Prochlorococcus marinus str. MIT 0917: one gene and its partner. Each later gene encodes a partner of the first gene's protein in a complex. Links are inferred from orthologs where the notes say so. Each region holds a gene or a part of one and is shown on either strand. Other genes may lie near its edges. The genes, in order: mnmE and mnmG.

Evidence for each region.
Region 2: the proteins of mnmE (region 1) and mnmG are in contact, whole or in part, in a solved structure (PDB 9HIP), measured with the Escherichia coli proteins. The link is inferred for Prochlorococcus marinus str. MIT 0917 from one-to-one orthologs.

Annotation. Positions count from the first base shown.
Region 1 is NZ_CP114784.1:1,584,007-1,587,254, reverse strand. The notes cover bases 1-2,933. They hold mnmE (tRNA uridine-5-carboxymethylaminomethyl(34) synthesis GTPase MnmE), read left to right. Parts: upstream 1-736; coding sequence 737-2,131; downstream 2,132-2,933. Other genes in these bases: nadC (carboxylating nicotinate-nucleotide diphosphorylase), read left to right, coding at 2,438-2,933; O5637_RS08840 (DUF2062 domain-containing protein), read right to left, coding at 211-666; O5637_RS08845 (RelA/SpoT family protein), read left to right, coding at 1-150. Outside these bases: more of nadC, read left to right, coding at 2,934-3,248. UniProt on the Escherichia coli protein: Exhibits a very high intrinsic GTPase hydrolysis rate. Involved in the addition of a carboxymethylaminomethyl (cmnm) group at the wobble position (U34) of certain tRNAs, forming tRNA-cmnm(5)s(2)U34.
Region 2 is NZ_CP114784.1:1,245,495-1,254,771, reverse strand. Bases 3,337-6,277 are described here. They hold mnmG (tRNA uridine-5-carboxymethylaminomethyl(34) synthesis enzyme MnmG), read right to left. Parts: upstream 5,822-6,277; coding sequence 3,851-5,821; downstream 3,337-3,850. Other genes in these bases: dnaB (replicative DNA helicase), read right to left, coding at 5,856-6,277; O5637_RS07155 (chorismate lyase), read right to left, coding at 3,337-3,845. In the rest of the region: NAD-dependent DNA ligase LigA, read right to left, coding at 1-1,542; O5637_RS07170 (hypothetical protein), read right to left, coding at 1,561-1,983; O5637_RS07165 (SprT family zinc-dependent metalloprotease), read left to right, coding at 2,102-2,653; O5637_RS07160 (RNA helicase), read left to right, coding at 2,718-3,251; more of O5637_RS07155, read right to left, coding at 3,258-3,336; more of dnaB, read right to left, coding at 6,278-7,274; rplI (50S ribosomal protein L9), read right to left, coding at 7,332-7,790; O5637_RS07135 (acyl-CoA desaturase), read right to left, coding at 7,834-8,763; O5637_RS07130 (hypothetical protein), read left to right, coding at 8,843-9,277. UniProt on the Escherichia coli protein: NAD-binding protein involved in the addition of a carboxymethylaminomethyl (cmnm) group at the wobble position (U34) of certain tRNAs, forming tRNA-cmnm(5)s(2)U34.

The DNA of each region.
Region 1 (3,248 bases):
ATCGATGCAAGAGTTAAGACATCTCATGGCAAACCTGCATGCATAGACCTTAGAGTTGAACTGGAAAGTGTTAATCAATTAGAAATTACTATCAATCAAATACGTTCAATGGTTGATGTCTTAGATATCGCTAGAACAGGAATTAGTTAACTAAATAAATAATCTGAAAGACTGTTAAAAACTAATAAATAATATTAAGTATATATAAATCTAAATTTTATTAGATAGTTTCTTGAGTAAAAAATATAGACTCAGGCCACCAACCATTCCAGACAAAAGGCCCATACATATCGAGCCGATTATCAGTCTAGAGCTCAAGTACCAACCTTGTAACCACAACTCATTAGTAGTTATATGACTAAAATCTACTATATTTTTGTCATTATTTAGTATTAAAGAGCCTAGTCTATAATTAAGATAATAAAGAGGAACATAAGTAAATGGGTTACTAATCCAGGTTCCAACAACCGCCAAAATGCTATTGCCCTTGAAGATTTTTGCTAAAAACACACCCATCAAGGTTTGCAAACCAAAGAATGGAAAGCAACCACTAAATATCCCCACGGCCAATCCTAATGCTCTCTGAGAAGGAGAACCTTCCTGATTCCAGAGCCAAGCGATAAATTTACGAATTCTTTGTATTAGATTTAGGAAGATTTTTTTCATATTTAAAAAATCTTGGTCTATAACAGAAACCTAGATTTGATCTTAGTGAAGATTGCGTGATTATTGATTAATGAATTCGTTTTCCCCTACTGAAGATACTATTGCTGCAATCGCGACTGCCGTTGCTCCCGGGCAAGGAAGTATTGCTGTCATTAGGATCTCTGGCTCCTCGGCCATTGAGATAACTAAAACTATTGTTCATATTCCTGGAACGCACGATTGGAGCACTCACAAAGTTCTTTACGGACATGTAACCGAAGCAAATCAAACAATATATATCGATGAAGTATTAATACTAATAATGAAAGGGCCGCGAAGCTTTACAGGTGAAGATGTAGTAGAAATTCATTGCCATGGAGGCATAATTACAGTCCAAAAGATCCTTGAAAGGATACTTGATATCCCAAGCGTTAGAAGAGCAGAACCAGGTGAGTTTAGTCAACGAGCAGTACTGAATGGTCGTATAAGCCTGACCCAAGCAGAATCAATTAGTGAACTAGTGGCAGCAAGAAGTAGAAAAGCAGCAGAGCTCGCTATTAATGGAATTGAAGGAAATATTCAAACTACGATTCATTCAATAAGAAAACGATTGATAGAGCAACTAACGGAAATCGAAGCAAGAATAGATTTTGAAGAAGATCTTCCAATTTTAGATGAAACACAGGTAAAAAATAAAATTATCGCAATCCAAAAAGATCTTAAAGAGCTAATTGATAATGCTAAAAGAGGATCTTGGATTCGTTCTGGCTTAAAAGTTGCACTGACCGGTAAACCTAATGTAGGAAAAAGCTCCTTACTTAATAGGCTTTCCAAGCAAGAAAAAGCCATTGTGACTGAGCTACCTGGAACTACTAGGGACCTTTTGGAAAGTGAGATTATTTTAGAGGGAATACCAGTAACTTTTATTGATACAGCAGGTATAAGAGAAACTACAAATATCATCGAAAAAATTGGTATTTCTAGAACTAAAAAATCTTTATTCCAAGCTGATCTCATCATATTAATCTTTGATTATTCAAACGGTTGGAATAGCGAGGACGAATCAATACTAAAACAATTACCCATAAATATTCCAATCTTGATTGTAGGCAATAAATCTGATTTAGAGAATAATCAATCTTTTCAAAAAGTTCCAAAATATATACTAGAAAAAGAAAATCTAGTCATTATAAGTGTAAAAACCGGACATGGAGAAGACAATCTAATTAATTATCTACTAAAAATATGTGGTTCTTCTAAAACGCATGGATTGGATATTGCTCTAAATGAAAGACAAGTTGATCTGGCTAGGTCAACCTTGGAATCCCTGGAAAATATTAATAAAGTTTTTGATGAAAAGCTACCATGGGATTTCTGGACGATCGATTTAAGACAAGCTATTAATTATTTAGGAGAAGTAACAGGAGAGGATTTAACAGAAAGCTTACTTGATAATATATTTTCAAAATTCTGTATTGGTAAATAATCAAGCAATTTTCATCGTCTAGTTATTATCAATTGTAAAAATATAATATAAGTAATAGCAAACTCCTCCAATCAATAGAGCAACCATAATATTGACACTATGAACTACGTCCACTTGATACAAACAGTCGAGATTAAGCTAATTAAAGCATATGTTTAACGTATCACAAAGAAAAAATATTAAAAAATTTCTATTTTCTTAAATATATTTAAGAAAATTATAAGTAAATGAAATTAAAAAATAGAGAATAATATTTTTTATAAATGCTTTCAGGATTGGTATAGTAATGAATGTATTTGTTGTATTGTGGATCTTCGCTCACCAAAACTACATAAAATATTAGATACCTGGATTGAAGAAGATCTTGGCGATGGAGACCTCACAAGATTTGTGCTCAGCGACAGCAGTGCATCAGCTCATTGGCTTGCAAAAGAGGATGGCACTTTTTGTGGTGGAGATCTTGTCAAACTAATATTTAAAAAAATTGATCCCCAAGTTGATATTCAACTTCTCTTGGAGGATGGTCAAAAGTTTGACAAGAATCAAAAACTCCTAGAATTAAAAGGGCCATCCTCTTCCTTAGTAGCAGGAGAGCGAGTAACTCTTAATGTAGCCATGCATCTTTCTGGTATTGCTACATCGACAGCTTTACTGGTAAATAAACTATCAGGATCCAATGTGAAGTTAGCAGACACACGTAAAACGACTCCAGGACTAAGAATTTTCGAAAAATACGCTTTTCATTGTGGTGGCGGAATTAATCATAGACTTGGATTAGATGATGCTGCCATGTTGAAAGAGAATCATATTGCATGGTCTCAGGGGATTAGCGAGAGTCTCAAAATCTTAAAAACTACTATTCCATGGACAAAAAAAATAATAGTCGAAGCAGAAACCCCCTCCCAAGCGAAAGAAGCTGTGGCGGCAGGTGCTGATGGTATTTTACTTGATGAAATGTCTATTCAAACTATAGAGAAATTAGTTCCAGAATTACGTCAACTTTCAAAAACTAGTAATTCCAAATACGTCTCACAAAATATTGTTATTGAAGTTTCAGGAATCAACCCAAATAATTTGTCAGACTATATATTCACAGGTATTGATCTAATCTCAACTA
Region 2 (9,277 bases), 340 kb from region 1 along the record:
TAGTAAATTCTTTGCAGACTTTTCTCCAAATCTTTCAAGTTTTAAAAGGGAATCAATTTCAAGTTTGTATAAATCTGGGATTGACTGCACATATCCTTCATTTACTAATTGATTAATAATCTTTTCACCTAATCCTTCTATCTTCATTGATCCTTTACTGACCCAATGACGCAAAAGACCTTTTAATTTTGCTGGGCATCTAGAATTAACACATTTAGTTATTGCTTCATTCTCTTCTTGAATTAACTTGGAATTACATGCTGGGCAGTTTTGAGGAAATTTTACTAATTTTGCATCAACTGTTCTAAATTCTTTTATAACTCTAATAACTTCAGGAATAATTTCTCCAGCTTTTCGCACAATTATTGTGTCTTCATAATGAAGATCTAAAGAGGCAAGTCTGTTTGCATTATGAAGAGTTGCACGATTCACAGATGTTCCTGCAAGCTCAATAGATTCAAACTCTGCTACTGGTGTAACAGCACCAGAGCGACCTACTTGGAAAATTAATTTTCTTAACTTAGTCGCTTTCTCTTCTGCTGGATATTTGACAGCTATGGCCCATCTTGGAGCTTTATGTGTAGATCCTAGGATGTTTTGCATGTCAAATTTATCTATTTTTACTACTATTCCATCCGTGGCATAAGCTAAAGAATCTTTTTCGATTTCCCAATACTTGTAATAGCTATTTGCTTCATTTAAGTTTTTTTTTGTTTCATATGTAGTATTAACTTTAAAACCAATACTTTTTAAAAATTCAAGTGATTCAGATTGAGAATTTGGTTTTTTCAATTCTTTATCATTTGGCTCCCAATTTTCTGGTAAATAAATACTATATGCGAAGAAGTCAAGTTTTCTAGATGCAACTATTTTTGGATCTAATTGTCTTAATGTTCCTGCACAGGAGTTTCTAGGATTTGCAAAGGGTGGTTGATCAGTATTTTTTCTCTCAATATTGAGTTTATTAAAGATATTATTTGGCATGAAAGCTTCTCCTCTGATTTCAATCCAAGAGGGTGGATTTTTTAATAATAAACTTAAAGGAATTGTAGAAATTGTTCTGATATTAGTAGTGATATCTTCTCCAGTTTTTCCATCTCCACGAGTTGCTGCTTTAGTTAAAATCCCATCTTCATATCTTAGCGAAATAGCATTTCCATCAATTTTTAATTCACAAATTAGTTCTGGATTCTCATCTTCCTTGAGATCTTTATTTCCTGAACTTATTAATTTTCTGATCCTTGTGTACCATGCTTTTAATTCATTTATATTAAACGCATTATCTAGGCTTAAAAGTGGAATATTATGATCAACATTTTTGAATCCTGTAGAAGGGACACCACCTAATCTTTGGGAAGGGCTATCATCAGTAATCAAAGATGGGTGAATATTTTCAATTTCAATTAATTCTCTATATAGTTGATCATAAACAGCATCGTCTATCTCGGGTGCATCTAATACATAGTAGGAGTAATTTGCTTTATTGAGTAAAGCTCTAAGCTCTTTTGCACGTTCATAATGTTGATTCAAGTTTGAATTCACTTCTCACATTTAGCTTCATTATGTATTGGCTTTCGCAATACGATCTATTTGCCAATTTTCGTTTATTTTAATAAAAGTGAAGTCCAGTGGCATTTCATTTTTCTTATCTTCTGATTTCAAGCTTAGTGTGAGCATTATTTGATTATCTTCTATTCTTGGTCGCCCCGACTTCAAGTTTCTATATCGATTTAATTGCAAGCTACCCAAAAATTTGATGAATTCTTGTCTATTGACATGTGTTTTATAAGCTTTTGTCGTAAGTCTATAAGCCCCATCTATTCGGCCAGCTGCAATCTGATCAAAAAACTTTTTCACAAGAGGGTTAATGCCTCTAGCACTGATGACTAGCTTGATTGCGTTAAAAGTCCAAAAAAGGAGAAGTGCGCCAACTCCAACCAAGAGAGCTTTTAATCCAATTGCTTTGATAAGAGCACTATCCATTTTTTTAATTCCGTTTAGTTATAGATTCTGACTTATTAGCCATGAGATTAGCTTGTTTGTTATTGATAGTTAGACAGAATGTTATCGGAATAATAATGCTAACGAGTTCTCGGTATCAATGTCTTTAATACCTGTTCTACCATTATTTCTTGAATTAAACAGACAACATTTTCAGAACTCTTTGTTCGAGAATGGAGTTCCCAGAGTCTCTCTTCGTTGGAGTGATGGCCGCATGCGTACTACGGCTGGGATCTATAGAAGTAAAACGAATTTCTTCGGAGTGAAAGCTAGTGAAATAATTTTGTCTAGACCAGTATTGGAACATCTTCCCCGCAAAGCATTGATGAGCACCTTATGCCACGAAATGATTCATGCCTGGATTGACCTTGTTCTGAAAGTTGAAGAGGCACATGGACCTAATTTTCATAAACGTATGGCAGAGATAAATTCCGCTCAAACTGATTTCCAAGTAACAGTTCGTCACTCGTTCCCAATATCAAAAAGACTCCCAAAATGGGTGGCAACTTGCCCTTCATGTGAAAGAAGTTTTAGTTATCGACGTATTGTTAATGGCGCTGCCTGCCGCAGTTGTTGTAATAATTATTTTGGCGGTAGATGGGATCCAAAATTCGTACTTGAATTTCAACCTTTTTCTAGAAGTAACAATTAATTTTTTGAATAATTTCAACTTTACGGTGATTCACTTGTTGGTTTGAAAGCGTTAAATTTAAAAGATGAGCTCACATAACAATCGTAATCAAATTCGTCAGCGATCTAGAGCACCCCTTGATCGCAGAATGGATAAATGGATACAAACTGGAAAACAGGTTGTAGATGGTGTTTCGGGTAATCGCCCTGGTAAAAGAAGGGGAGGGTGGCAAGATAAAGAGACTTCAGCAAATTTCGAAAAAGTTGGTCGTTGGATGGAAGAGAAAATTGATTGGTTTTTTGAGGATGATGACGAGTGGTTGGAGAATGAAGACTTTGAGAATGAACCGCTTAAGGAAAGCACAAACAATACAAAAAGACCCTTAAGTGCTATTTCCTTAAGAGCTCCTAAAGCTTTACCACCTCAGATGGAAGTAAGGAGAAACAATTCAGACGAACTGGATGAATGGCCAGATGATCAATCTTTTAAATTAAATAAGTGGAAAAGGAAAGATAATTTAATTAAGCAAAATGAACTCGATTTAAACGATTCTTTCCTAGATGAACGAACTCCTCAAAGAAGAAAAAACATACCAAGATCTAGTCGAAGAAAATATTAGCTGTTGTTAAAAAGCCTTTCTTGGTATTGGTCCTAACCATTTTTCTAGTTTTGGGCTGAAAACTTCTCTAATTACAGTTAATTCTTTTTGTTGACGAAAAAATCGATAATGCCTACTCCAAAAAGGACCATCTTCATTAAATTCTGCTTTCAGCCAATTTGCATGAACTAATCCCAATCCGTCAACTTCTCTAAAAAGCTCTGAGCGTCCTTGGGTCAAGCTTTTCCAGATTGGTTGATCCTTATTTTGCAGATTTTTTTCTGCTTCTTCATAATTCCACCAGCTTTCAGCCCATGCCAGGGTTAAGTCTCCACACGTAAGCCAAACTTGTCTTCTTATCAAAGGTGGCTCTAGCTCATGCACTTCTTCTGGGACTCCATTTTGATTATTATTTTCCATTGCCATAGATATCACCTTTATGGCAACTTCATGCCCTGTTAAAAGCTTGAGATGCCTGGTTGGGCTGCCATCACCCAATAGCATTAATTGCCATGCTCCAGAGAGTTTATAATTCCCTTTGCCTGAAAGAACACTTTCTTTCGATGCTTTCCAAATAACTTCAGGAGAAGGTAATTGAGATTGATGTGAATTCACTTTTATCAGCTTGTTTTTTGCATTGGATCTTTGCTTGCAGATTTTTTCATTTGTTCTATTTTTAACCATACAAGAAGTGCAGTGAGGTCTGCTTTGCTTACACCAGGAAGTTGAGCAGCATGTCCAAAACTTTTTGGCTGAGAAATTGTTAATTTTTCTCTCGCTTCTTTAGAAAGAGTTTTGATATTATTATAGTTTAAATTTTTTGGTAATAACTTTTTACTTTGCTGTTTTAATTGATTTATTTGAGCTTTTTGTCTTTCTAAATAACCGGTATATTTAATATCTATTTCAACTCCTTCTTCAACATCTAAGGGAATACTCTTAGTTGCTAAATTATAATTAATTAGGTCTTTATAGTGAATATTTGTTCTTCTTAGGAAATTGGCTAGTGTTATTGAACCTTTAATAGCAGTTCCAGTTGAAGAATATATTTCTTTTGCACATTTATCGCTTTCTTTAATGCGATCTTTTTCTAATCTTATTTTCTCTTGATCGATTAATTGTTGCTTAGTATTAAAGATTTTCCACCTTCTTTCATCAATCAACCCTAATTTGTAACCGAGTGGAGTCAATCTCCTATCTGCATTATCACCCCTTAAAATTAATCGATATTCACTTCTACTAGTTAATACTCTATATGGCTCCTTTAAATCTTTTGTAACTAAATCATCAATCATAGTTCCTATATAACTACTCTCCCTTTCGAAAATAATGCCTTCTTTATCGTTGACTAATCTTGCAGCATTTAAACCTGCTACTAAACCTTGTGCAGCTGCTTCTTCGTATCCTGTTGTTCCATTTAGTTGCCCTGCACTAAATAAACCACTTATTCTTTTTGTTTCGAGTGTTGCTTCCAATTGTGTGGCTGGTATGTAGTCATATTCAACTGCATAAGCGGGTCTCAGCATTACACATCTTTCTAAGCCTGGTAGAGTCCTTAAAAGTTCTAATTGTAAGTTTTCGGGCAGTCCAGTTGAGAAACCTTGTACATACATTTCTGGAGTATCTCTACCTTCGGGCTCCAAGAAAATCTGGTGTGAATCTTTGTCAGCAAAACGTACAATTTTATCTTCAATGGATGGGCAATATCTTGGACCTTTACTATTAATAAAACCTCCGTAAATAGGAGTTAAATGAAGATTTTTTTTAATAAGTTGGTGAGTTGCTTTTGTTGTTCGAGTGATATGACAACTCATTTGTTCTCCACTTTTCCAAGAAAGAGGATCAAAAGAAAAGAATTTATCTGAAGCATCGCTCAATTGCTCTTCTAGGGAGTCAAGATCAATAGTTCGTCTATCGATGCGAGCAGGGGTTCCTGTTTTTAAACGATCAGTAGTAAAGCCTAAAGTTTGTAATTCTTCAGTTAACCCTTGAGAGGCCTGCTCTCCTGCTCGACCTGCACTCATAGATTGATTGCCAATCCAAATTCTGCCTCCTAAAAAAGTTCCTGTTGTAAGTACAACTGCTTTTGCATGAAAAATAGTTCCAAAATAGGTTTTAACTCCCTTTATAAATCCAATTCTCTCTTGAATTTCTGATGTGTTTTTTTCAATCTGATTGGGATAATGTTCAATTTCTAGCCCAGTAACCATTGCCTCTCTAATCTTTAAATTTGGCGTATTTTGAAGGATTTTTAGCATTTCATGTGCATATATTCGCTTATCTGTTTGTGCTCTTAATGCTCGAACTGCAGGTCCTCTGCTTGCGTTAAGGATCCTTTTTTGAAGAGCTGTTAGATCGGCTAATTTCCCGATAATCCCTCCCAGCGCATCAACTTCATGAACCAATTGACTTTTAGCTGGTCCACCTACTGCGGGGTTACATGGTTGCCATGCGATTCGATCTAAATTGAGAGTAAATAAAACTGTATTCAATCCTAATCTTGCTGAAGTCAATGCAGCTTCGCAGCCTGCGTGACCACCTCCTACAACAATTACGTCAAAACTTTCATCTGAAGATTGTTTAGTAATCATCAATTAAGCATTTAGGAATTTAATTTTCGAACAATTAAGCAGCAAGATTTCTAAATCTAGTGAATTGGGGTTCAAAAAGTAATTTAACTGTTCCAACCGGTCCATTTCGGTGTTTTGTCACGATAACTTCTGTAATTCCTCTATCAGTAGTTTCTGGATTGTAATACTCATCCCTATAAATCATTAGAACCAAGTCCGCATCCTGTTCTATTGAGCCAGATTCACGTAGATCGCTAAGCATTGGTCTTTTATTGGTTCTTGATTCAACTCCTCTACTTAATTGAGATAAAGCGATTACAGGGACTTTAAGTTCTCTTGCCATACCCTTAAGACCTCGAGTAATTCTTGATATTTCTTGAACTCGATTATCTGGCGAAGTACCTTCCATGAGTTGTAGATAATCAATAACAATTAGTCCCAGCTCTTTACCTTGTTCAGCAATTAGGCGACGACATAAAGACCTCATTTCAAGAACACTTGAATTTGGTTTGTCATCAATGAAGATTGGTAATTGCCCAAGTGTATTAATACCTTGACCAAGTAATGGCCATTCATCTTGTTGCAGTCGTCCTGTTCTTAATCGACTGCTTTCAATTCCTACCTCGCTTGATAGCAATCTGTAAGTTAGTTGCTCTTTACTCATTTCAAGACTGAATACACAAACAGGTAGGTCATGAAGTTGCGCTACGTTTTTAGCGAGATTAAGAACAATTGAAGTTTTTCCCATTGCTGGTCTTCCTGCAACAATGATTAGATCGCTCCTCTGAAGTCCTTGTGTCATTGCATCCAGATCGTAAAAATTAACTGGTATGCCTGCCACTGATGTACCAAGTGATCTACTTTCTATTTCATTGAAAGTCTTTGTCAGAATTTCTGCAGTAGGCGTTAAACCTTTGGATGGTTGCTCTTGGCTAATAGCAAAGATCTTTTGTTCAGCTTGATCAATGGCTTCTTCCATTGGAAGGCTTTGATCAAAGCCTAATTTGATCACATCATTTCCAGATTTAATTAATTGCCTGCGCAAAAATTTATCGCTAATTAATTTAGCAACTTGTTCGATTGAAGCTGTAGATGTAACCCTCTCAACCAGTTCAACTAATCGGTTGTTTCCTCCCACTTTTTCTAAAGAATTTGTATCGGCAAGCCAAGCGCTCATTGCTGTTAAATCTGTAGGTTTGCCTTGGCTATGAAGCATTAATGCTGTTCTATATATTTCTCGATGAGCAGAAATGTAAAAAGCTTCAACTTGTAGCAAATCAGCTATTCGTCCTATCGCATCAGGATCCAATAAAATTCCACCCAGAACAGATTCTTCTGCTTCCAAATTTTGTGGTGGTATTTGGTCAGGTTGAGCTTCAAAACGAGGCTTTTCAATTTTGGAATTATTAAAAGCTCCAAAATCTCTACCTTGTTTTGAAAAATCCCCGTTATTTGAAGAGGGGGTGATTATCATTTATTGCTTGTTGGACAAGGACACCTACTTTGGCTTGTTCGGGCCAAGATGCAACTATTAGTAACTTGTAACTTCAAGGTTTATCTCAGCATTTACTTCGTTGTGAAGTTTGATTTGCACTTTATATTTCCCCACACCATGTATCTCAGGAACCGATATGTCTCTACGATCTATGTCCTTTTTAGTAGCTTCTTTTATCACTTCTGCTACATCTCCATTAGTTACTGTTCCAAATAAGACTCCGTCTTCTCCTACTTGTTTTTTGACCGTAAATCTTCCAATTGTTGTTAGAGCTGTTTGGAAATCAATAGCTTCTTGTTTTTTAGCTGCCTCTTTTTCTGCTTGTTTTGCTCTTCTGTGTTCAACTTGTTTTAAAACAGTTGGAGTAACCGGTAATGCTTTTTTGTTGGGTAATAAAAAGTTTCTGGCAAAGCCAGGAGCAACCTCAACAAGGTCACCATCATTGCCAAGACTTTTTATGTCTTCGTTTAGAACAACTTGAACTCGCTTAGGCATGGATCGAAAATGAATTAATGCTATTTAATTGTTGTTAGTAATATTACGACGCGATAGGGAGTCTAATTTTTTTCGCTAACCCAATTGCTTTCAAAAATCGTATGTGTTGCCAGGTTAGATCTATTTGATTTCTTTGAAGGCCGTGCTTCGCTGAATTAGGAAAAGCATGATGATTATTGTGCCACCCTTCTCCAAATGTAAGCGCTGCCACCCATTTATTATTTTTGGAATTATCTCCACTCTCATATGCAATAGAACCCCAACAATGAGTTGCTGAATTAACTAGCCAAGTTATGTGATAAACAAAAACCAGTCTTAGAGGAATTCCCCATAAGACCATTGCCCATCCTCCAATACCAGCTGATTGGCCAATTAAATAAAGCGTCGCGCCTAAGGGTAGTTGCAAAAGTAAAAAATTTTTATTTAAGAAGCGATAGTAAGGATCTTTGATTAAATCTCCAGAAAGTCTTGGAACGGCTTTCATGGCAGGTACATCTTCAAACATCCATCCCATGTGACTCCACCAAAATCCTTTATTACTGTCATGATGATCAGCTTCAGTATCGGAAAAAGTATGATGATGCCTGTGAAGACCAACCCAATCGATTGGTCCATGTTGGCAACTTAATGCTCCACAAGTTGCGAAAAATCTTTCAAGCCATTTTGGAACTTGAAAAGATCGGTGTGAGAGAAGGCGATGATATCCTGTGGTTACTCCTAAGCAAGCAGTTACCCAATATAAGAAAATAAATCCAGAAAATGCTAACCAACTCCAAAATTTAGCTTGCAAAGTAAATATTGTTAGAGCGTGTATTGTCAGCATGAATATGACTGTTCCCCATCTTCTTCTGGCCCTTTGGTTATGAATCCTTCTTGGTACATGTCCTTGGAGCTTCTTCGATGCAGCCATGGCTTTATCGGCAGCAACTGGTTTTTTTAATGGAGCCGAAGCCTCGATTAAACTTGAAACCATTAGTGATCCGTCTACTTGGTGTATATAATATACGATAAGGATCCTAACCAGGCCTATCTATCAATCTTGAATGTGATTTGTGACCTCTAGTTTTCGGGACCAATTGACTGCAGGTAGAAGGGCTATGGCTCACCTAGTGCATGTATGGCATGAGCGCAATGGCTGGTCTCATAAAGTTCTTCCTGCTTTGGCTGAATGTTTGGATCTAGGAAGAGTTCATAGTTCTCAAATTTCAAATCTAAGAAATGGAAAACTTGTATCTCCCAGCCCTGAAGTATTTTTTGCTTTGGGGAAGGTAAATCAAGTACTTTCTCGTGGGTTAGAAAATATAGAAAGTCATATATTGAGCGTTCATCCTGAGTTGCATAGATCGCTTCAAGAGTCAGCTATCGCTGTTGAAGGAAATGACAATAATCCTCTTTCTGCAGGTGATTTTTTTGAGATTTTTGTTGGTTTAGCGTCTTTGCCTTCCTCTTTTGATTGGTTTATTGAGGATGCAGAAGCCCCTGTGCTT